Regions from separate parts of the Pseudomonas sp. 43A genome, predicted to be linked through region 1. Evidence: riboswitches for the same ligand, from Rfam matches in the RefSeq annotation. Region 1 holds a riboswitch; each other region holds the start of a gene.
The links. Region 1 has a riboswitch for cobalamin ahead of cobW (cobalamin biosynthesis protein CobW). Riboswitches for the same ligand answer to the same signal wherever they lie in the genome.
Positions count from the first base shown of each region.

Region 2: it holds a riboswitch for cobalamin, as region 1 does, so the genes downstream of both, HUW52_RS15190 (TonB-dependent siderophore receptor) here and cobW (cobalamin biosynthesis protein CobW) in region 1, are expected to answer to the same signal.
Region 3: it holds a riboswitch for cobalamin, as region 1 does, so the genes downstream of both, cobO (cob(I)yrinic acid a,c-diamide adenosyltransferase) here and cobW (cobalamin biosynthesis protein CobW) in region 1, are expected to answer to the same signal.
Region 4: it holds a riboswitch for cobalamin, as region 1 does, so the genes downstream of both, HUW52_RS19110 (ABC transporter substrate-binding protein) here and cobW (cobalamin biosynthesis protein CobW) in region 1, are expected to answer to the same signal.

Region 1 covers NZ_CP054880.1:4,202,391-4,207,572, reverse strand. Annotated here, with positions in the region: gene cobM (precorrin-4 C(11)-methyltransferase) at 1-43, opposite strand, end outside; gene HUW52_RS18355 (cobalamin biosynthesis protein) at 125-538, opposite strand; gene HUW52_RS18350 (CbtA family protein) at 535-1,236, opposite strand; gene HUW52_RS18345 (CbtB domain-containing protein) at 1,248-1,445, opposite strand; cobalamin riboswitch at 1,569-1,791, opposite strand; cobalamin riboswitch at 2,610-2,822, shown strand; gene cobW (cobalamin biosynthesis protein CobW) at 2,921-3,994, shown strand; gene cobN (cobaltochelatase subunit CobN) at 3,998-5,182, shown strand, end outside.
Region 2 covers NZ_CP054880.1:3,478,038-3,483,219, forward strand. Annotated here, with positions in the region: gene HUW52_RS15175 (PLD nuclease N-terminal domain-containing protein) at 222-425, opposite strand; gene HUW52_RS15180 (ABC transporter substrate-binding protein) at 480-1,403, opposite strand; gene HUW52_RS15185 (ferredoxin) at 1,400-1,759, opposite strand; gene HUW52_RS15190 (TonB-dependent siderophore receptor) at 1,759-3,696, opposite strand; cobalamin riboswitch at 3,788-3,994, opposite strand; gene HUW52_RS15195 (LysR family transcriptional regulator) at 4,039-4,932, opposite strand; gene HUW52_RS15200 (zinc-binding alcohol dehydrogenase family protein) at 5,043-5,182, shown strand, end outside.
Region 3 covers NZ_CP054880.1:5,199,798-5,204,979, forward strand. Annotated here, with positions in the region: gene HUW52_RS22685 (cobyrinate a,c-diamide synthase) at 1-1,300, opposite strand, end outside; gene cobO (cob(I)yrinic acid a,c-diamide adenosyltransferase) at 1,297-1,908, opposite strand; cobalamin riboswitch at 1,989-2,220, opposite strand; gene HUW52_RS22695 (hypothetical protein) at 2,384-2,968, shown strand; gene HUW52_RS22700 (sorbosone dehydrogenase family protein) at 3,035-4,348, shown strand; gene HUW52_RS22705 (C40 family peptidase) at 4,483-5,019, opposite strand.
Region 4 covers NZ_CP054880.1:4,385,982-4,391,163, reverse strand. Annotated here, with positions in the region: gene HUW52_RS19125 (GNAT family N-acetyltransferase) at 222-773, shown strand; gene HUW52_RS19120 (ABC transporter ATP-binding protein) at 712-1,476, opposite strand; gene HUW52_RS19115 (iron ABC transporter permease) at 1,473-2,477, opposite strand; gene HUW52_RS19110 (ABC transporter substrate-binding protein) at 2,486-3,499, opposite strand; cobalamin riboswitch at 3,643-3,837, opposite strand; gene HUW52_RS19105 (Ppx/GppA family phosphatase) at 3,880-4,815, opposite strand; gene phnX (phosphonoacetaldehyde hydrolase) at 5,155-5,182, opposite strand, start outside.

The DNA.
Region 1 (5,182 bases):
ATTCCGGGTCGCCGGGGCCGGCGCCGATGAAGTAGACAGTCATCGTTGAATCCTGAGTAAAAGAGGGCACGACCGCGTTGCAGATGAGCAACGCTCATGATCAATGGCGGGGATTATCGGGACTTTACGCCGCGCCGGCCAATGCCAGTGTTGCCTGAGCGTATTTTTGCCGGGAAATCAGCAGTTTTGCCGGAGCCTGAATCAACTGTTCGGCGAGGGCCAGCGCAGCACTCTCGGCAACGCCGTAGCAGCCGGTTCGTTCGTAGGCGATTTGCGAATGGTGACTGAGTCGTTGCTGGTAACTGGCGAGTTCTTCACTGCTGAAATACAGCAGTGGCAAGGCTAACTGGGCAGCCAGCTCCTGTAGGCCGGGTTCATCCCGTTTCAAGTCGATGCTGGCCAGCGCCTTGACCGCTTCCAGTTCAATGCGATGTGCCTGTAATGCCTGATCAAGCAAGGCGCGCAGCGTGCTGGCCGGGCAGCCGCGCTGGCAGCCCAGGCCGACCACGAAGGTCGGCGCTGCGCTGTCATTGGTCATGCGTGGTATTGGCCAGCGTTTTTGCGGCGGAACAACCAGGCGCTGATCAGGCCCAGGGCCAGCCAGAACGCGACGTTGGTCAGCTGCGAAGCGATTTTGAACTGCGCTTCCAATGCCTCGGGTGCGAGCATCGAATGCACTTCCGGCTGCGGTGCGCCGATCACGTGCGGTACGGCAAGAATCGCCACGCCGAGGATCTTCATCAGCCAGTGACGGCTGAACACGATGAGAGCCAGGCCGGCAGCGGTCGAAGCGGCCGTGCCGATCCACCACGTCTGCCGCGAAGCCAGATCGGCCGCAGCGGTGCCGGGCAATTCAGGTGGCAGGCCCATCGTCGGTGCCAGTACGAATGTGGCGTAACCGGCCAGTCCCCAGAGCAGGCCTTGCGAGGTTTTGGTCGGGGCGCGCAGGGTGTACAGGCCCGCGAGCATCAGGGCGAAACCGACGGCTACCACCAGATTGCCGCCCGTGGTCGAGACCACGCGCTGCCAACCGTCTTCCGGTTCCCAGGCTTCAGCATCGTGGGTGTGCGCAGCGGTGCCGGCGGCGTGTTCGTGAACTTCAGCCACCGGTTCGGCTTTCTCGAAGGTTTCCGCCTGCAGAATCAGCGGCGAGACCCAGAAGCTTTGCAGCAGAGTGAGGAGCAGGGCGGCCAGCAGACCGGTGAAACCTGCGGTTTGCGCAATACGCTTGATCATGTCGGCAGGTCTCAGTGGCACGGGAACGCGGCGCTGTGGCGGGTATCGTGGGCGGCGTTGTGCACCGCTTCGATGTGCGAGAAACCGGCGAAGTAGACCAGGCTGGCGCCGAGGATCGACGCGAAGATCGCGGCGGTCAGGCGTTGGCTAAGGGTGGTGGTGCTGGAAATTTTGTCCGTGTTGCTGCCGGTGCTGCTGATGATCGACATGGCGCTTCCCTCTGGAATGTCAGTGGGTGAATCGAGCGCATGAAAACCCCTGCGGGTCGGGCTCGCAGAGGTTCGAACAGCGCCCGCCCACCGCGGGTTTGTTATGTTCAGCGACGCACAAGGTGCGGGCTGTGTGTTGCGGGCCGGTCTCCGGGCTCACGAGGGGTTGGCGTCAGGCCGACCTGCAAGCGTCACCTTCCCATGCCTTGTTGGCACAGTGGTTTTGACGCTTCGCTCGCTTACCGTTGCGGGGGCAGCACCGGACTGACATGGGCTTGAGTAAAGCACATGATTCACCGGTTTCCCGTTTCACCCTGTGAAGGGCACCCGTAACAAGTTGTGTAGGAGAGCATGAGGCGGGGATTTTAGTCAATTTTGTGGGTGGATCCGTTGCTGCGGTAACGGCTTGTTAGGGTTCCGCCCTGACGTTCGGCCCGCTCGCTAAAGCTCGGAGTTCCTTCGCTGCGGGATCGATCCGGGCGCAGCGCCTACGGTTTGCTTCGCTGCACCTCCTCTCGCTGTGTTTGGTTGCGCTCCCACGCCCGGATCAATCCCGGAACGAAGCCTTCCGACGTCGCCCGTGGATCAAGATCAAGAGCAGGCGAGCTGACACTCGGCCTATTGAGTGGTGAAGAGCGTGGGTGTTCGGCTTTTGATTTGCGTTATTGCTGCCCCTCACCCCAGCCCTCTCCCGAGGGAGAGGGAGCCGATTTGTGAGCTTTTCAGAATCTGAGTTCAACGCGATATCGCACGTCGGCGTCCCTCGCCCAAACAACTCGATCAGTCCCCTCTCCCTCCGGGAGAGGGCTAGGGTGAGGGGCTTTTGATCCGGCTTTTGATCTGGCTTTTTTGCCCCTTCGGCAGGCCGAGCGGAGGTGTTCATCCGGGGGTTAGGCGCGCAGCGCCGTGCGGCGCAGCCGCATTCATCGAGAGGAGGTGCAGCGAAGCAAACCGTAGGCGATGCCCCCGGATGGACACCGTAGCGAGGGAACACTGAGCCTCAGCGAAGTGCCGTACGCCGGGGCAAAGCCTTTTGGGTTACCTTTTCGGCGTTTGGAAAAGGTGACTCGCTGTAAGAGCGAAACCGCCAGAAGCAGCACCCGCAGCAACGGATATGCCCCCAATCCAAAACCCCCAAAGCATTGACCCAAAACCACACCATGCGTAGCCTTGCGCTTTCGAGGTTCTTCGGCCCACGCCGAAGCTAAGAAGGGAACGCGGTCAATGCCGCGGCTGCCCCCGCAACTGTGAACGGTGATGTTCGCTGCCACGCCACTGCCAGCTCAATCTATGAGCCAGCGGGAAGGCGCAGCAAACGCCAGGCCCCACGCCTGAACACCGTCAGCCAGGAGACCTGCCTCGACACAGATTCTCACTACAACCGGGCGGGGTGATCCGGTGGCGAACGCTTCCGGCGCGCACGCGCGTTGCCGGTTCTCGTCCCGTATGCCCGCCGCTTGCCAAAGGGCATACCGATGAAAACACTGGCCAAACTCCCCGTCACCATCGTCACCGGCTTCCTCGGCTCGGGCAAAACTACATTGCTGCGGCACATGCTCGACAACGCTCAGGGCCGTCGCATCGCGGTGATCGTCAACGAGTTCGGCGAGTTGGGCATCGACGGTGAAATCCTCAAGCAATGCACCATCGGCTGCACCGAAGAAGAAGCCACCGGCCGCGTTTACGAATTGGCCAACGGCTGCCTGTGCTGCACCGTTCAGGAAGAATTTTTCCCGGTGATGCGCGAACTGGTCGCCCGTCGTGGCGATCTCGACCACATCCTCATCGAAACCTCGGGCCTGGCCCTGCCAAAACCGCTGGTGCAAGCCTTCCAGTGGCCGGAAATCCGCAGCGCCTGCACCGTTGACGCGGTGATCACCGTGGTCGACAGCCCGGCCGTGGCCGCTGGCACCTTTGCCGCGTTCCCGGATCAGGTCGATGCGCAGCGCAAACTCGACCCGAACCTCGATCACGAGTCGCCGCTGCACGAGTTGTTCGCCGACCAACTGGCCAGCGCCGATCTGGTCATCCTCAACAAGGCCGACCAGACCAGCCCGGAAGACCTCGCTCGCGTTCGTGCAGAAGTCGCCGAAGAATTGCCGCCCGCCGTCAAAATCATCGAAGCCAGCAACGGTCGCCTGCCGCTGGACGTGCTGATCGGCCTCGGCGCCGGTTCCGAAGAACACATCGACAGTCGCCACAGCCACCATGATCATCACCACGGTGAAGGCGATGACGACCACGATGACCACGATCACGACGCCTTCGATTCGATCTCCATCGAACTGCCGCAAGCTGATGAAAGCCTGCTGCTCGACGCCCTGACGCAATTGGTGGTCAAGCACGGCATCCTGCGTGTCAAAGGTTTCGCGGCGATTCCGAACAAGCCGATGCGCCTGTTGATCCAGGGCGTGGGCACGCGTTTTGACAAGCACTTCGACCGTCAGTGGGGCGCCGAAGAAGCGCGCGTTACCCGTCTGGTATTGATCGGCCAGCAACTCGACGCCGCGCAACTCGAAGCGCAACTGCGCGCCGCGCTCAGCGTTTAAATCATGCACCTGCTCAGGACCCAGCCCGGCGGTTTCGTCTCGGATGACAACATTGCCGACCTTGGACAAACCCCCGCCGAGCTGGTGATCCTGTGCAGCGGCGACTCCAGCCTGGCGCTGCTCGCCGAAGCCGCGCAGCAGTTGCCTGAGGATTATCCAAGCCTGCGTCTGGCCAATCCGATGCAGGTGCAGAATCACGCCTCGGTCGATCTGTACGTCGATGAAGTGCTGCGCCACGCCAAGGTGATCCTGATTTCGCTGCACGGTGGCATCGCCTATTGGCGCTATGGCGTCGAGCGCTTGGTCGAGTTGGCCGAGCGCGGTGTGCAGGTGATTCTGGTGCCGGGCGATGACCGTCCCGATCCGGAGCTCAGCGACTTGAGCACCGTCAATGCCGAAGATCGCGACCGCCTCTGGCAGTTCTTGCGCCAGGGCGGCCTGGGTAATGCGCTGGATTTTTTCCGCTGCCTGGCTGATCGTTGGCTCGCTCGCGATTACGCTTGGGAAGAGCCGCAAACCCTGCCGCGCACGGCGATTTACCACCCGAACAAAACCACCGCCGCACTGGGCGACTGGCAAGCCGAATGGCTGCCGGAAAACCCGGTGGCGGCGGTGCTGTTTTACCGCTCGCACCTGCAAGCGGCGAACACCGCGTTCATCGATGTGTTCTGCCTGCGCTTGCAGGCGGCGGGGCTGAATCCGCTGCCGATCGCCGTGGCCAGTTTGAAAGAGCCCGGCTGCCTGACGGTGGTCGAGGATTGGCTGGACGAAGTGGAGGCTGGGGTGATTCTCAACACCACCGGGTTCGCCCAGTCCAGCCCTGAGGCCCCGCACCTGCGGCCGTTTCGCCGCAACATTCCGGTGATTCAGGCGATCTGTGCGCAGGACAACGAGCCCGGCTGGCGTGACAGCCAGCAGGGCCTTGGCCCGCGCGATCTGGCGATGCATATTGCCTTGCCGGAACTCGACGGACGCATCATCAGCCGACCGATCAGCTTCAAGGATCTGGCCTGGCGCAGCGAGCGCAGTCAGTCCGATGTGGTCTGCTATCGCGCGCAACCCGAGCGCATGGATTTTGTCGCGGAACTGGCGCGGCGCTGGATCAATCTGGCGCGGGTGCCAAATGGCGAAAAACGCATCGCGCTCATTCTCGCCAACTACCCGACCCGCGACGGACGCATCGGCAAC
Region 2 (5,182 bases), 720 kb from region 1:
ACGGAGTGAACACAGGCCGTTGTTTCACGGTGCTGTGAATGCCCTGAATCAGTGGCATTTGGCGTGCCAATCCATGGCTGGTAATCGACCGCTACAGATCAAGGGCTTACGACGTCACAGGCAAAAAGCCTTCGTGCAGCCTGCATGAAAAAGGCATTGCAAGCATTGCAGATCACCGCTTTCTCAACTGGCCAGCACCGCGCGACGGCTAAGTAATCCGCTTACGACGCTGAATGCTGACGGACATGCTTGGGCCCCGCCAACGCCCAGGCAATCAACCCGAACAACGGCACAAACACGATCAGCACGATCCACACGCCTTTATTGCTCGATTTCCCCTCGCTCTTGCGCACCCGGTTGATGGCCCAGAGTTCGATTAGCAGAAGAACTGCCGCCAGTACGATCCACACGGTTTCGATTTGCATTGGCTACCTCCTGATGGTCTGTGCGTTAGGTGGCGTGGGGTGCGGCAGGTTCATTTATTTTTTGTTCAACGCATTGATCTGGCGGGCCAGGTCCAGCGCCACTCGACCGCTGTTGAGGGTTGGCAGCAGATGGGTGAAGGGAATGTCGATCAGGCGATTTTCGCGCACGGCGCGCAGTTGCGAGAGCACCGGGTCGCGGGTCAACAGATAGCGTTTGCGACTGGCCGGCGACCATTCGGCGTCGGCCAGCAGGATCACGTCGGGGTCGCTGGCCAGCAGGGTTTCGCTGTTGACGGTCACCCGATAAAGATCAATGTCGGCGAACACATTGCGTGCCCCGGCAGCCGCCAGCAGCGGAGTGACAAAGCCGCGTCGACCTTCACTGTCGAGGCCTTTGACCTCGCTGTCGAGATAGAACACCGACAGTGGTTTACCCGCACCGGCCAAGGCTTTGGCGCTGGCAATGTCCTTTTCCATGGAGTCGATCAATGCTTGGGCTTTTTGCTGCTGGTGCAGCAGCTTGCCCAGCGTCAGCAAGTCATTGCGTACATGCGCGAAATAATCCAGCGAGTGCCCGTTGCAGGCGGATTCCAGCAGATACGATCCCACGCCATTGCGCACCAGCCCCGAGCGCGAGGTCACCCCGTCGCCGAACGCCGTGGCAAAACCACCGATCACCAGATCCGGTTTCAGTGCGTACAACACCTCGCTGGACGGGTACTGCCGTGCGATCACCGGCACGCCGAAATACTCCGAGGGCCGCTGCCCGGCTGCGGTGTCATCCAGATAGGCCACGCCGACCAACGATGGCCCCGCACCCAAGGCCAGCACGATATCGGCCGCATGCTGGTTGAGCGCCACAATCCGCGCGGGCGATGTTGGCGCAAGGTGCCAGTTTTCGCCGCAATTGCTGAAGCTGTCAGCCAGCAGCGCTGACGAGCAGAGCAGGGCGCCGAGCCCACACCAGAGCTTCCTCATGTGCGCGCCTTGATCAGCAAATCCTCGACCACTTCACCGCCAACCAGATGCCCGTCGACCAATCGCTGCACATCTGCCTTACTGTGCACGCCATACCAGCAGCGCTCCGGATACACCGTCAGGATCGGCCCCAGATTGCACGGAAACTGGCAGTGCGTGCGGGTCAGCAACACGCCGCCCGGGGTTTCGATGCGATCGTGCTCCAGCAGGTGCCGGCGCAAGGTTTTCCATAGCTGTTGCGCGCCGCGCTGAGTACAGCGCGGGCCGGTGCAGATGAACACATGGCGCGCATGCTCAGGCACGTGCGACCAGTCCGGGTGCGTGTCGACACCGTCGACGGTTTTGATCTCACTCATCAGAAGCGGTACGTGTAGCGCACTTCGGAGGTGAACGGACGGCCGAGGTTGTCGACATTGCTCGAACGGCTGGTGACGTAATCGCGGTCGAACAGGTTTTCCACCAGCAGGCTCACGCGGTGTTGGTGGGCGTTGTCGAGGTAGCGATAAGCGTCGGCGTCGACCACCGAATAGTTGCCGTATTCAACCTGTTTCGAACTGGTGATGTCGCGGATGTAGCGGATCGCGCCGCCGGCACCCCACAGGCGATTTTCCGATTCATAACCCATGCGTGAACGGGCGAAGAAGCTCGGGATGTCATTGATGGTCGCCCCCGTGCGCGATTCGGTGAGGTTGCGGGTCATGTCCGCTTGCAGGCTCCACTGATCGTTGAGCGCCAGTTTCGCGTCAGCCTCGAAACCGCGCATGCGCACCAGGCCTTCACCGTTGACCCACTGAATGCCGTCGAGGGTGATCAGGTCGTCGATCTTGCGTTTGAACAGGGTCACGCTGGCGCTGAATTCGCGATCCAGCAGAAAGCCTTTGTAGTCGACACCCAGTTCCGCGTTGCGGCTTTTTTCCGGTTTGAGATTACGGTTGCCGATCTCATCGCCCGGTTCGTTGACGAACAGCTGCTCGGCGTTCGGCAGTTTGTAGGCGCTGCCGTATTGGCCACGCACGGACCAGTTGTCGGTGAGGTCATACAGCGAAGTGAGCATGCCGACCGTGGCACCGTCGCCGCCGCTCATGGCTTCGTGGCGAACGCCAATGCTCGGGTGCCAGTTCGGCAGCGCGTCGATCTGCGGGCGCAATTGCGTGTAGACGGCGTGGGCTTCGGCCTTGTCGTTGTCGATGATCAACACATCGTCCTGACCCTTGAACCATTGGTTGTCGCTGCCGAACACCAACACATGTCCGCCGGGTAGTTTCGCTTTGCCTTCGGCCTGCACGCCCCAGTCGGTAAAGCCCCAATAGTCGTTGTGGTTGATGACTCTGGTGCCGCCGCCGGCGACGTTGTTGACGCGCGTGTAGCGGGTGTCCCAGTCGTTGATATGACCTTTGACGAAATAGCTCAGGCGCTCGTTGATGTTCTGCTCGAAGGTCGCCGTGGCGATCTGCTGCACGCGATCGTTGGTGGTCGTGTGATTGTCGACCGGGCGGGCGAAATCGAGGTTGGCGTCGGCATATTGGTAGAACAGTTCCAGCCGCGAATCATCGCCGAACGACTGAATGGCCTTGCCGCCGAAGGTGGTGACTTCGTAGGCACGGTTCTTCTCGCTGACGTTTTTCATGTCGCGGTTGCGATACGGCTGGTAACCGTCGGAGACATTGTGGCTGACGTACGCCAGCAGGCCGAGATCGCCGAAACCGTTGGTGAAGATATTCTCGACCCGCGCGTCTTCGCTGGTGCCGCCGAAACTGTCGACGCCCAGATTCACTTCACCGGAGGCTTTGCGCGACTGCGGGCTGCGGGTGACGATGTTGATCACACCGGAAACGGCTTGGGTGCCGAACAACAGGCTCTGGCCACCTTTGAGCACTTCGATGCGTTCGATGGCGTTGGCCGGCAGGGTGTCCAGATAGAGGCCGCCGTACAGGCGATTGTTCAGGCGTACGCCGTCGAGCAGGATCAGCGTGTCGTCATTGCGCCCGCCGAGCAGCGAATAGGTGCCGTAATCGAACGGACCGTTTTTCGGCGCGACGTAAAGGCCGGGAATGAACATCTGCATGACGCGGCTGACATCGGCGCTGGGGCCGGCGCGCTCGATCTGCTCGCGGCTGACGATTTCGACTTTGCTGCCGAACTTCGCCATGTCGGCGACGGTGGTGGATTCCACGGACGGTGCAGAAACGATTTGCTGATTGAGTTCCAGCGGCGCGTCGTCGGCCAGCAGCAACGGGCTGAACAGGCAGCCAAGCAATAGAGATGGAGCAGAAGTGTTGAAAGGTCGAATCATTGTCTTCTCGAAAAGGATCTTCGCAGAAGAGCATGCAGGAGAAGGCATCGCGCACAGCCAATACCGGCCCATGCCCGCCCACCGCAGGATTTTGCCAAACGAAATTTCAGGCCGGTCTCCGGGCTCGCGCGTATCGAGGCTTTCACCTTCCCATGGCCGAGTGGCCACAGTGGTGTATCGAAAGCATCACGCGCATACCGTTGCGGGGGCAGCACCGGACTTGTTCGAAAAGAACGTACCGGTTTCCCGTTTCACCCCATGCACGGCGGCAGGGGGCACCTGAAACAGGGCGGCATCTGAACATCCGACGGGCGGTTCGTCAATGTGGCAACACCGGGGGGGCTATTGGATGCGTTCCAGAGCGGCAAACTGGCCACTCAACCACGTATAAAGCTGAGACACCGCCGGGGTGATCTGCTTGCGATGCGGACACACCAGACTCAACGGTGAGGCATTGCCGGGGAAATCCTTCAGCAGCACGATCAGTCGCCCTGCGATCACGTCTGCACTGACGTCCAGCCAGGATTTGTTGGCGATGCCTTCGCCGCTCAACGCCCAGCGGCGCACGACGTCGGCGTCGTCGCTGAACATCGGTCCCGAGACCTGGATCGTTTCACTGCCAAGGCTCCACTTGTCGTAGACCCGGCCACCTTGCTGGTAGAGCAGGCAAGGGTGGTTGTGCAGATCGTCCGGTGTTTGCGGGTATCCGTGGCGCTCCACGTATTCCGGTGCCGCGACCAGCACCCGCCGGTTCCACGGTGCCAGCGGCAGCGCCACGTAGTTGGCATCTTCATTCGAGCCGTATCGAATCGCCACGTCTACCGGGTCGCGAAACAAGTCTGCGATCTGGTCCGACAGAGAAAATCGCAAGGTCAGTTCCGGGTGCTGGCGGCGAAACAGCGTAAGCCACGGCAGCAAAATGTTGCGCCCCAGATCTGACGGCGCCGTCACTTGCAGCACGCCGCGCAACGTGGCGTTTTCACCGCGCAGGTTTTCCTTGCCTTGCTTTAGCGCCTCCAGCACCGAGTGGGCGGTGGGCAAGTATTGCTCGCCCTCGGCGGTTAATCGCAGGCTGCGGGTGGTGCGCGCAAACAGGCGCACGTCGAGTTCACGCTCCAGACGCTTGATCGCCGCGGCAACCTGACCGGGCAATAAATCGGCCTCAAGGGCGGCAGCGGTGAAGCTGCCCAGCGCGGCGCTGCGGGTGAACAAACCAAGATCATCAATGCGGATCATTTTCACTCCTGCAGTGAAAGTGTTGGCCCATTCTGCTGGTTTTTCTTTGTGCCTGGGAAGTCGAAGATGGCAGCAAGTGAGCACATCAGCTCTTCAGACAGCGAGTTTCCATGAAAGCCATCACCTTCACCCAACACGCTTTACCCATTGAAGATCCGCAATCGTTGCAGGACATCGACCTGCCGGTGCCGACTCCCGGCCCACGGGATTTGCTCGTGGAAGTTCGTGCGGTGTCGGTCAACCCGGTCGA
Region 3 (5,182 bases), 1.0 Mb from region 1:
CACGGTCTGGCACAAACAATGCGGCAATCGCAGTCGGATTCGACGGGAAATAGAAGTGCACATAAGAAGCCGTCATCCGCCCATCCCGATAAACCGCCTCGGCACCGCGCCCGCCATTCGGGCTCAAGCCACGGGCAATCGGCGTCAGCTCGGTGGTGGTCAGCGAATGATGATAAGTGTGCCCGCGCAACGAGCCTTCCGGCAGATCCACAGCTTGCAGCGCCAGTGCCGCCAGACGCTTTTGCATCACCGCGTCGCCCTTGAGCAACCCGACCAGTTCAGCACGCGTACCTTCAACATCGGTCAGCGAGTCGAGCAAATAAAGCATCCCGCCACATTCAGCGAGCAACGGTTTCCCCGCCGCATGATGCGCACGGATCGCCTCAACCATCGCGGTGTTTTGCGACAACGCAACGTGATGCAGTTCCGGATAACCACCGGGCAGATACAAGCTGTCCGCTTCAGGTAATTGCGTATCGCGAATCGGCGAGAAGAAACTCAGCTCGGCGCCCATCGCGCGCAACAGATCGAGACTCGCTCCATAGGTGAAGGCAAACGCCTCATCACGCGCAACGGCAATGCGCACACCCTTCAGCAGCGGCTCGACAGCGATGACGTCAGGCGCGGCGAACTCCACGGCCGGTGGCAGCGCTACCTCGCAACTGCTGGCCAGTGCGTCGGCAGCGGCGTCGAGACGCACATCCAGGTCATTCAGTTCGCTGGCCTGCACCAGACCGAGATGGCGGCTCGGCAGTTCGATGCCAGTCTCGCGGGACAACGCGCCGTACCAACGCAGACCTTCCGTGAGACTGCCTTCGAGCAATTGCGCATGGCGCAAGGTGCCGACACGATTGGCCAACACGCCGGCAAATGGCAAATCCGGTTGATACTTCGCCAGGCCCAGCGCCAGCGCACCAAAGGTCTGCGCCATCGCCGTGCCGTCGATCACACCGAGCACCGGCACACCGAAGTGCCGCGCCAGATCGGCGCTGGAAGGCGTGCCGTCGAACAGGCCCATCACGCCTTCGATCAGAATCAGATCCGCCTCATTGGCGGCTTCCCACAACAGGCGACGACTTTCCTGCTCGCCGACCATCCACATGTCCAGTTGATACACCGGCGCACCGCTGGCGCGCTCGAGAATCATCGGGTCGAGAAAGTCCGGACCGCATTTGAACACGCGCACCTTGCGCCCCTGATTGCGATGCAAACGGGCGAGCGCGGCGGTGACGGTGGTCTTGCCCTGACCGGAGGCCGGCGCGGCGATGAGGACCGCCGGGCAGTGACGTGGTTGATTCAAAGTTCGACGCCTTTCTGCGCTTTGATGCCGGCCTGGAAGGCGTGTTTGAGCATGCCCATTTCAGTCACGGTGTCGCCCATTTCGATCATTTCCGGCTTGGCCGCGCGACCGGTGACGATTACGTGCTGCATCGGCGGACGCGCCTGCAGATCGCTGAGCACCTGATCGAGATCGAGATAACCGTGCTTGAGGGCGATGTTGAGTTCGTCGAGCACCACCAGACCGATCGACGGATCGCGCAGCAGTTCGCGGGAAACGGCCCACGCGGCTTCGGCGGCGGCGATGTCGCGCTGACGATCCTGGGTTTCCCAGGTGAAACCTTCGCCCATCACGTGGAAACGCACCTGCTCTGGGAAGCGGCGGAAGAACAACTCCTCACCGGTGCTGTTACGGCCCTTGATGAACTGCACCACACCGCACTGCATGCCGTGGCCCATGGCGCGGGCGAGCATGCCGAAGGCCGAGCTGCTTTTACCTTTGCCGTTGCCGGTCAGCACCAGCACCAGGCCGCACTCATCGGGCGAGTTGGCGATGCGTTCATCGATCACGGCTTTTTTGCGCTGCATACGCGCCAGGTGGCGTTCGTCGCGCTCGGGGGAATCAGTCATGGGGGAGCTCTCCGTTGGGGCTGGATAACGGCGGGCAGGCACAAGAATAGACGGCAAAAAGCCTGGCATCGCCCACCGTGATGCCGCTGGATGGATCAGGCCGGTCTCCGGGCTCATGAGCGGCGTTTCGCCTGACTGCGCGCCTTCCCGCTTCTTTCGAGGCAGTGGCTCAAGGCGCAGTTTTCACTCATTTACCGTTGCGGGGGCAGCGCCGGGATCGTGGTGGCTCTTCGCTTGAAGACAACCCTCACCGGCTTCCCTGTTTCACTCTGTCGACACTGGTCACAGAGCACCTGAAACAAGCCGCGAAGGTTAGAGGGTTGGGGGTGGAGCGTCAATTAAAGAGGCGGTCAGCGGGCGAATAACTGCCGTCGATCAATTATCTGACGCCAATCTTGTGCCACACTGATACAAATGATATCAAAGAGCCATGCTTTTCCCGAAAAGCCCACTACAACAATAAAGGATGATGACGATGCAAGGCATGATCATCAGCAACCCGCGCCTGGAATTCCTGCGCCCGGTGCTTGAACGCTGGTTTGACTGTATCGACCGTTACAACGCCGTGCGCGGCGACAGCGACACGCCTTACTGGCATGACGAGAAAGCCAATCTCGGATTGCTCTCGGCCGCAGCCTGGATGGCTGAGCTGGTCACTTTGAATGACACTGCCACGCGCAAACAGAATGAAGAAGGCGAGCGCAATGCCCGCGCCGATCTGTTTCTCGCCGGTGCCGAAGACCGCGCCTTTATCCAGGCCACTCAGCGCTGGCCAAAGGTCACCAACCTGAATCTGACTCAAGCTCTGCTGGACATCACCAACGACGCCAAGCGCATCAGTTATGCCAGCGACCTCAAGCTCGGCTGCCTGTTTGTCGCGCCGCAAAAAGCCCAGCACAGCGCCAGCCCCGAAGAGCTGCAAGACATGGTCGACGACCTGCAAAAGGAACACACCTGCGCGGTCGCCTGGTATTTCCCCTACGCCTACCGCAAATTGCGCAGCGAAGCCGGCAACTATCACCCGGGCATTGCCGTGCTGTTCAAGGAAGCCCGCGGCTGAGCAGTTGAACCATCGGGCTTGCGCCCTCCTCTATGATTAGGAATGCATTCATAGGGAAGATCAGCAATGCGCAAGCCCCAGCTCGTTTTTGTCATCGCCTTCGCCGGAGGTCTCGCCGCCTGCGGTGAAACCTCCAGCCTGCAAGTCTCCGACGGCACCGGCCCGTCACCGAAATTACCTGAACCAAACAAGACCCTGATTCCGACGGTGAACATCGCCCCGGCGATCGGCTGGCCCGCGGGCGGCAAACCGACCGCAGCGGCCGGTACTCAGGTGGCAGCCTTCGCTGAAGGCCTCGATCATCCGCGCTGGCTCTATGTGCTACCCAATGGCGATGTGCTGGTGGCGGAAACCAACGCCCCGCCGAAGCCTGATGACAGCAGCGGCATTCGTGGCTGGGTGATGAAAAAGGTCATGGGCAAGGCTGGCGCTGGCGTACCGAGTCCGAACCGCATCACCCTGCTGCGTGACGCCGATCATGATGGCGTCGCGGAAACACGCACGGTGTTTCTGCAGAACCTCAACTCGCCGTTCGGCATGACCCTGGTCGGCAATGATCTGTACGTCGCCGATACCGATCGCCTGCTGCGCTTCAACTACGAACCCGGCGCGACCGAGATCAAATCGCAGCCAATCAAGGTAGTCGATCTGCCGGGCGGTACGCTGAATCACCACTGGACCAAAAACGTCATTGCCAGCAAGGACGGCAGCAAGCTGTACGTCACTGTCGGATCGAACAGCAACGTCGGCGAAAATGGTCTGGATAAAGAAGAAGGCCGCGCAGCGATCTGGGAAGTCGATCGGGCGACCGGCAATCACCGCATCTTCGCCTCGGGCATCCGCAACCCCAATGGCCTGGCCTGGGAACCCACCAGTGGGGCGCTGTGGACAGCCGTCAACGAGCGTGACGAGATCGGCAGTGATCTGGTGCCGGACTACATCACTTCAGTGAAGGACGGTGGTTTCTATGGCTGGCCGTTCAGTTACTACGGTCAGCATGTCGATGTCCGCGTTACGCCGCAAAACCCCGATCTGGTGGCCAAAGCCATCGCCCCGGATTACGCGATCGGGCCGCACACTGCCTCGTTGGGCCTGAGTTTTGCCGACGGCAACAAATTGCCAGCGCAGTTCAAGGAAGGCGCATTCATCGGTCAGCACGGCTCGTGGAACCGCAAGCCGCACAGTGGCTACAAGGTGATTTTCGTGCCGTTTACCGGTGGCAAGCCAAGCGGCAAACCGGTGGATGTCCTGACCGGGTTCCTCGACAAGGACGAGAATGCTTTGGGTCGGCCGGTGGGCGTGGTGATCGACCAGCAAGGTGGCTTGCTGGTAGCGGATGATGTTGGCAACAAGGTGTGGCGAGTGTCGGCCAGCAAATAGTTTTCGCCATGCACAAACAACTGTAGGAGTGAGCCTGCTCGCGATAGCGGTCGATCATTCAACATTGATGTTGAATGTGACACCGTCATCGCGAGCAGGCTCACTCCTACACATTAGATTTTGGGCAACTTGAATTACGGGTTATGCGCCAGATGCTCCGGCTGCAGCACCCGCTTGGCACTCAGATAAGCCTTCTGCCAATACGCCTTCGACAGGCTGTCCAGCTTCACCGTGCCGCCCGTGGCTGGCGCGTGCACAAAGCGCCCTTCGCCGACGTAAATCCCCGCGTGACTGACCTGCGAACCGCCATTGGTGGCGAAGAAGATCAGGTCGCCAGTCTGCAAGCCTTCCTTGCCGACGTTCGGCGCCTGCATGACGATCATTTCGCGCGTGGAACGTGGCAACGAAATCCCCGCCGCATCGCGGTAGACAAAACCGATCAGGCCACTGCAATCAAACCCCGAATCCGGCGTGTTACCGCCCCAGCGATAAGGCGTGCCGACCAGGCCAAGCGCGCGAAACAGCACGTCTTCAGCAGCCGGTGAAAAAGCTTGGGAGGGGCCGAATACGACCGGGGCGCGAACCACCGGCGCAGGTGGCGGCGTGCGACTGGCGCAGGCGCTGAGCAGCGCTATGCAGAGCATCAATGTGAGGCGGGCCGACATCGTCATAAGCAGAACATCCTGATCTGGCTGCGGCTTTTTCTGCCGATGGACAGAAAACAAAACCGCCTGCGTGAGCACGCAGGCGGTTTGCCATCAATATAGATACAGGATTCTAGCGGCTACGCGGCAAACTTCAAGTAAGACTTTAACTTCACCTTGTAAAGTCTAG
Region 4 (5,182 bases), 180 kb from region 1:
CCCGACCATGGACGGCTTGATTTGCGAAGCAATATCCTGCTGCGAAAACTGTCCGGAAGATTTCACATCGCGCAGTTATCGGCTGCCGAAGATGGTGGCGGGTCAGCCAATGAAGGTGTTGATCCTGCCGGGGCATGACATTCAGGTTCGGGGAATTTCCATGGCAGCACAGGGTAGGGTGTTGTTACTCTGACCGGCCGCAGTCGAGGCGTTTGCACTACATGAGTCATCAACCGATCATTCAGGCCGTGTCTGAAGCAGACATTGGCGAGGTGCTGAATTTTGTTCTGGCGGCCCGCGCCGAGCTTTTCCCCAAGCTCAGCGCAACGGGTATGCCAGACGATCTGGCGCGTTTCGCCGAGGTTTATCTGGGTGGGAAAGGGCGTTTTCTGATTGCTCGCCAGCAAGGGCAGATCGTCGCTTCCATCGGTTATCTGCCTTACGACCGACGTTTCCCGCGTCTTGCCTGGCCTGACCGTAACGTGGTGGAAGTCGTCCGCCTGTTCGTCCTGCCTTCGCAGCGACGCTCAGGGCTGGCCGGCGCGCTGTATCGAACACTCAAGGAAATGGCACTCGCCGACGGGGTCGAGCTGATCTACCTGCACACTCATCCGTTTCTGCCGGGAGCCATCGAGTTCTGGCAACGGCAGGGCTTCGAGATTATCGAGGTCGACGCTGACCCGGTCTGGCAGACGACGCACATGCAGGATGTCATGAGTGGAATCGAAGAATCTGCGCCCCATCGAACGGGTCCGTCAGGTAGTGCGCCCTGACCCCGAAAGTGTCCTGTAACCGCTGCGGTGTCAGCACTTCCAACGGCGCGCCCAATGCCACCAGCCGCCCCCGTTCCAACACCGCCAGACGATCGCATTTCAACGCCTGATTGAGATCATGCAGGGCGATCAGCGTGGTCACCGGCAACGTCTGCACCACGTTGAGAATGGTCAGTTGATGCTGAATGTCGAGGTGGTTGGCCGGCTCGTCGAGCAATAGTATTTGCGGTCGTTGAGCCAATGCCCGAGCGATGTGCACCCGCTGTCGTTCACCACCCGACAAGCTGCGCCACAGACGCGTGCGTAAGTGCATGGCGTCAACGTCGGCGAGTGCCTGCTGGACGATGGCGTCGTCCGCGTCCGACCACGGTTGCAGCGCCGACAGCCAAGGCGTTCGCCCCAGCGCCACGGCATCAAACACACGAATGCCGTCGTCGGTGTCGGCCTGTTGCTCGACCACCGCGAGCTGTTGCGCAATGCTGCGTCGGGCCATTTTGCCGAGTCGCTGACCTTCGAGCAGCACCTCGCCGGCGCTCGGTTCGCGCAACCCGGCCAGCAATTTCAACAGGGTGGATTTTCCCGAGCCATTCGGCCCGACGATGCCCAGTGTTTCGCCGCGCTGCACCTCAAGGCTGACACCGTTGAGCAAGTCGGCGCCGCGCACTCTGAAGCTCAGATCAGAACAACTCAAAACACTGTTCATCGTGCGGACCTGCGGCCAACCAGAATCAAGGCGAACACTGGCGCACCGACCAGTGCGGTAATCACCCCGACCGGAATCACCTGGCCCTTGATCAACGTGCGCGACAGCACATCAGCGGCAATCAGAAACACCGCGCCGCCCAACGCACTGGCCGGCAGCAACCGCGCGTGACCGGTGCCAAGCAACAGCCGCGCGGCGTGGGGAATCACCAGTCCGACAAAACCGATCGAGCCGACAATCGACACCATCACTGCCGTCACCAGCGCCGCGCAGCCAATCAGCAGAATCTGCACGCGTCGCACCGGAATACCGAGAGACGCCGCCGAGTCCATGCCAAAGGTGAACGCATCCAGCGCCCGCCGATGCCACAGACACACGACCAACCCAAACACGGCCACCGGCACCGCCAACCACACCGACGGCCAACGCACGCCACCGAGATTGCCCAGCAGCCAGAACATGATCCCGCGTGCCTGCTCGGAGCTGGCCGAGCGGGTAATCAAAAACGCCGTGAGCGCGTTGAACAGCTGCGAGCCGGCGATCCCCGCGAGAATGATTTGCCCGGTGCCGCTCGCCGAGCCGCTGACTCGCGCCAGCAGAATCACCAGCACGAACGCCGTGACCGCGCCGGCGAAGGCACCGACTGACAGCGAGATCATTCCGGCGCCAACCCCGAGCAGCGCGACCATTACCGCGCCGGTCGAAGCCCCGGCAGAAATCCCCAGCAGATACGGATCGGCCAACGGGTTGCGCAACAGCGACTGCAAAATCACCCCGCACGTCGCCAGGCCGGCACCACACGCCGCCGCGACCAGTGCGCGGGTCAGGCGGTAGTTCCAGACGATGCCTTCGTCAATCGGGTCGAGTGCGTAACCGGCGCCCCACAGCTTGTTGGCCAGCACTTGCACGACCACGCCCGGTTCAATCGAGGTTTCCCCGATGGCCACGCCGGCGACCACTGCAATCAACAGTGTGGCCAAGGCCAACAGCGTGCGGATCAGGCTGGCACTCATTGCGACAGGTCATAGCCGTTGATGGCCGTGGCCAGTTGCTCGATGCCATCGAACATGCGCAGGCTCGCCTGCATGGCCATGGCGTCGAGAATGATGATGCGGTTGTGTTTCACCGCGTCCATGTTGCGTGTCACCGGGTCGCTGCGCAGGAAGGCGAGTTTCTTTTCATAGTCGTCAGCGGGGAAGCGTCGACGATCCATGCGCGCGATGACGAGGAAGGTCGGATTAGCCTTGGCGATGGTTTCCCAGCCGACCGTTGGCCACTCTTCATCGGACTCCACCACGTTGCGCACGCCGAGGGTGCTGAGCATGAAATCGGGAATGCCTTTGTGCCCGGCCACGAATGGCTCGATGTCCATTTGTGCGCTGGAGAACCAGACCAGCGCGCTGGCATCCTTGAGCTGTTTGCCTTGGGCGGTGGCAATCGAATGGGCGAGGCTGGCCTTGAGCTCGTCGTTGAGCTGCTGGCCACGCTCCTGCACATCGAAGATCTGCGCCAGTTGGCTTACGCTCTTGTAAATCGTCTCGATGCGAAACGGTGCGAGCCGCGTACCGTCGGCGCCGACGAGGTTGTCCTTGGCTTCGCAATCGGAGGGCAGCAGGTAGGTTGGAATCTTCAGCTCATGAAACTGCTCGCGAGTGCCCACCGCACCTTGCGGGCCGACCATCCATTCCAGCTCCACGGCGACCAACTCCGGGCGCTTGCCGATCACCGATTCGAAACTCGGTTCGTTGTCGGCCAGGCGCTCGATCTTGTCGTTCTGCGCCTTGTATTTATCCAGCACGTTGTTGAACCAAAGCGAAGTGCCGACGACTGTGTCGCTCAGGCCCATGGCGTAAAGCATTTCCGTGCCGGCCTGGCCGATGGTCACGGTGCGCGTCGGGGCGTGCTGGAAGGTGAGGGTGCTGCCGCAGTTTTCTACCGTCAGCGGGTAAGCGGTCGGTGCCGCGTGGGCCAGGGTGCAAAGGCTCAGGCCGGTGATGAAGGTGGCAACGCGGGGCAGCAGCATGAGGCAGTCTCCGGGGAATCCGTACGCGGAGCGGGAGAGTACGGATTGGAAACACACCATCGAACGCGGTCAGGAAAACAGCGCAAGGCCGGGCATCAAGCGTTGACGCGCACGGCACGATGTCCTTCCCGGACACCCCGCCGGTTAGTAGTCACTGTGCCGGCAGGTCTCCTGACTGATGCGTCATCGCCTGGCTCCGGCCTTCCCGGGATTTACCCAGTGGCAGTCGTGGAGCAGGCTCGGCACCTACAGTTGCGGGGGCAGTTCCGGTCAGTGCTGAGCAAGCACCTCGGATTCCCTATTAGTCCCCTTCGGGAACCGACGGCGGCATGGTAGTCGATCGAGCCGCTGAAGGGGAGACGAATCTGCCGTGGGGAGGATTAGTGCTGGCTCATCAAACCGTGCAGCACGCCTAAACGCAGGCCCGGTTCCGACGGCACCATCTGCGCGATACCGAACACTTTGAAGGCGGCCAGCATCAACACCAGACCACCGGGCAGAATGCTCTGGCGATGAGGTTGCAGCCCGGCCAGTTTCAGTTGCTGGACGTTGTTCACCTTCAGCAGAAGCAACGACAGGCGTAGGAGCCCGCCGTAGGTGATGCCGTCCTGGCCAAAGTCGTTGAGACGATTGGCCTTGAGCACTTTGGCGAGCATGCGCGCGGTGCCGGAAGAGCCGATGGTTTGCTGCCAGCCCTGAGCACGGTAGCGCCGGGCAACTTTTTCAAACTGCAGGATGGCGAAACGTTCGGCTTCCTGTAACGCAGCGGCGGACAGGTCGCCGCCGCGAAAAAAGCGTGTGCTCAAGGTGCCGCTGCCGATGGCGATGCTTTCGGTGAGCAACGGTTGCGCGCCCTGACCGAGGATCAGCTCGGTGGAACCGCCGCCGATGTCGACCACCAGGCGCAGGTCTTCAGCGCTCGGCAACGCGTGGGTCACGCCGGCGTAGACCAGCCGCGCCTCTTCATGGCCGCAAATGACATCGATGGGAAAGCCCAGATGCCGTTCGGCACTGGCGAGAAACAGCTGCGCGTTGTCCGCTTCACGCACCGCGCTGGTGGCCACCGCGCGCACCCGGCCGGCCTCGAAACCGCGCAGCTTCTTGCCGAACCGCGCCAATGCCTGCCAGCCGCGATCCAGTGCCAGTGCATCCAGTGCACCACCGTCAAAGCCCTCGGCGAGGCGCACCGGTTCGCGCAGGGTTTTCACTTCCTGAATCTGCAAGCCCTTTCGACTGCGCACTGACTGGCCGATCATCAGGCGAAAGGCATTCGAACCCAGGTCGATGGCGGCAAACAGCGAGGCGTCGTCTTTCATGGGAATCCTTGCAAAGCACCCGTCGGGAGGCGCGAGACGGTTTGCGAGGATTCTGCCGTGATCTTGATGACATCCTGATGACGGGGTGGGGGCGGTTCAATGAATGTGTGGCTGTCATGACACTGTCATTATCCGGCGTCTATGCTGAGGCCAATACATCGCGTGTTCTTAAAGTTTTTGCTGCCAGTTTTGGCAGCTTTTTTTTGCCCAAAATTCAGCGAAATCCCCGTAGGAGCTGCCGAAGGCTCGGGCCGCGATCGGACGATCTTTTGACTTTGTTTTTGAGAGCAAGATCAAAAGATCGCAGCCTTCGGCAGCTCCTACAGGGGTAGTGGGGAGTTAGCAGGACTGAGGAGTTTCGCCCCGG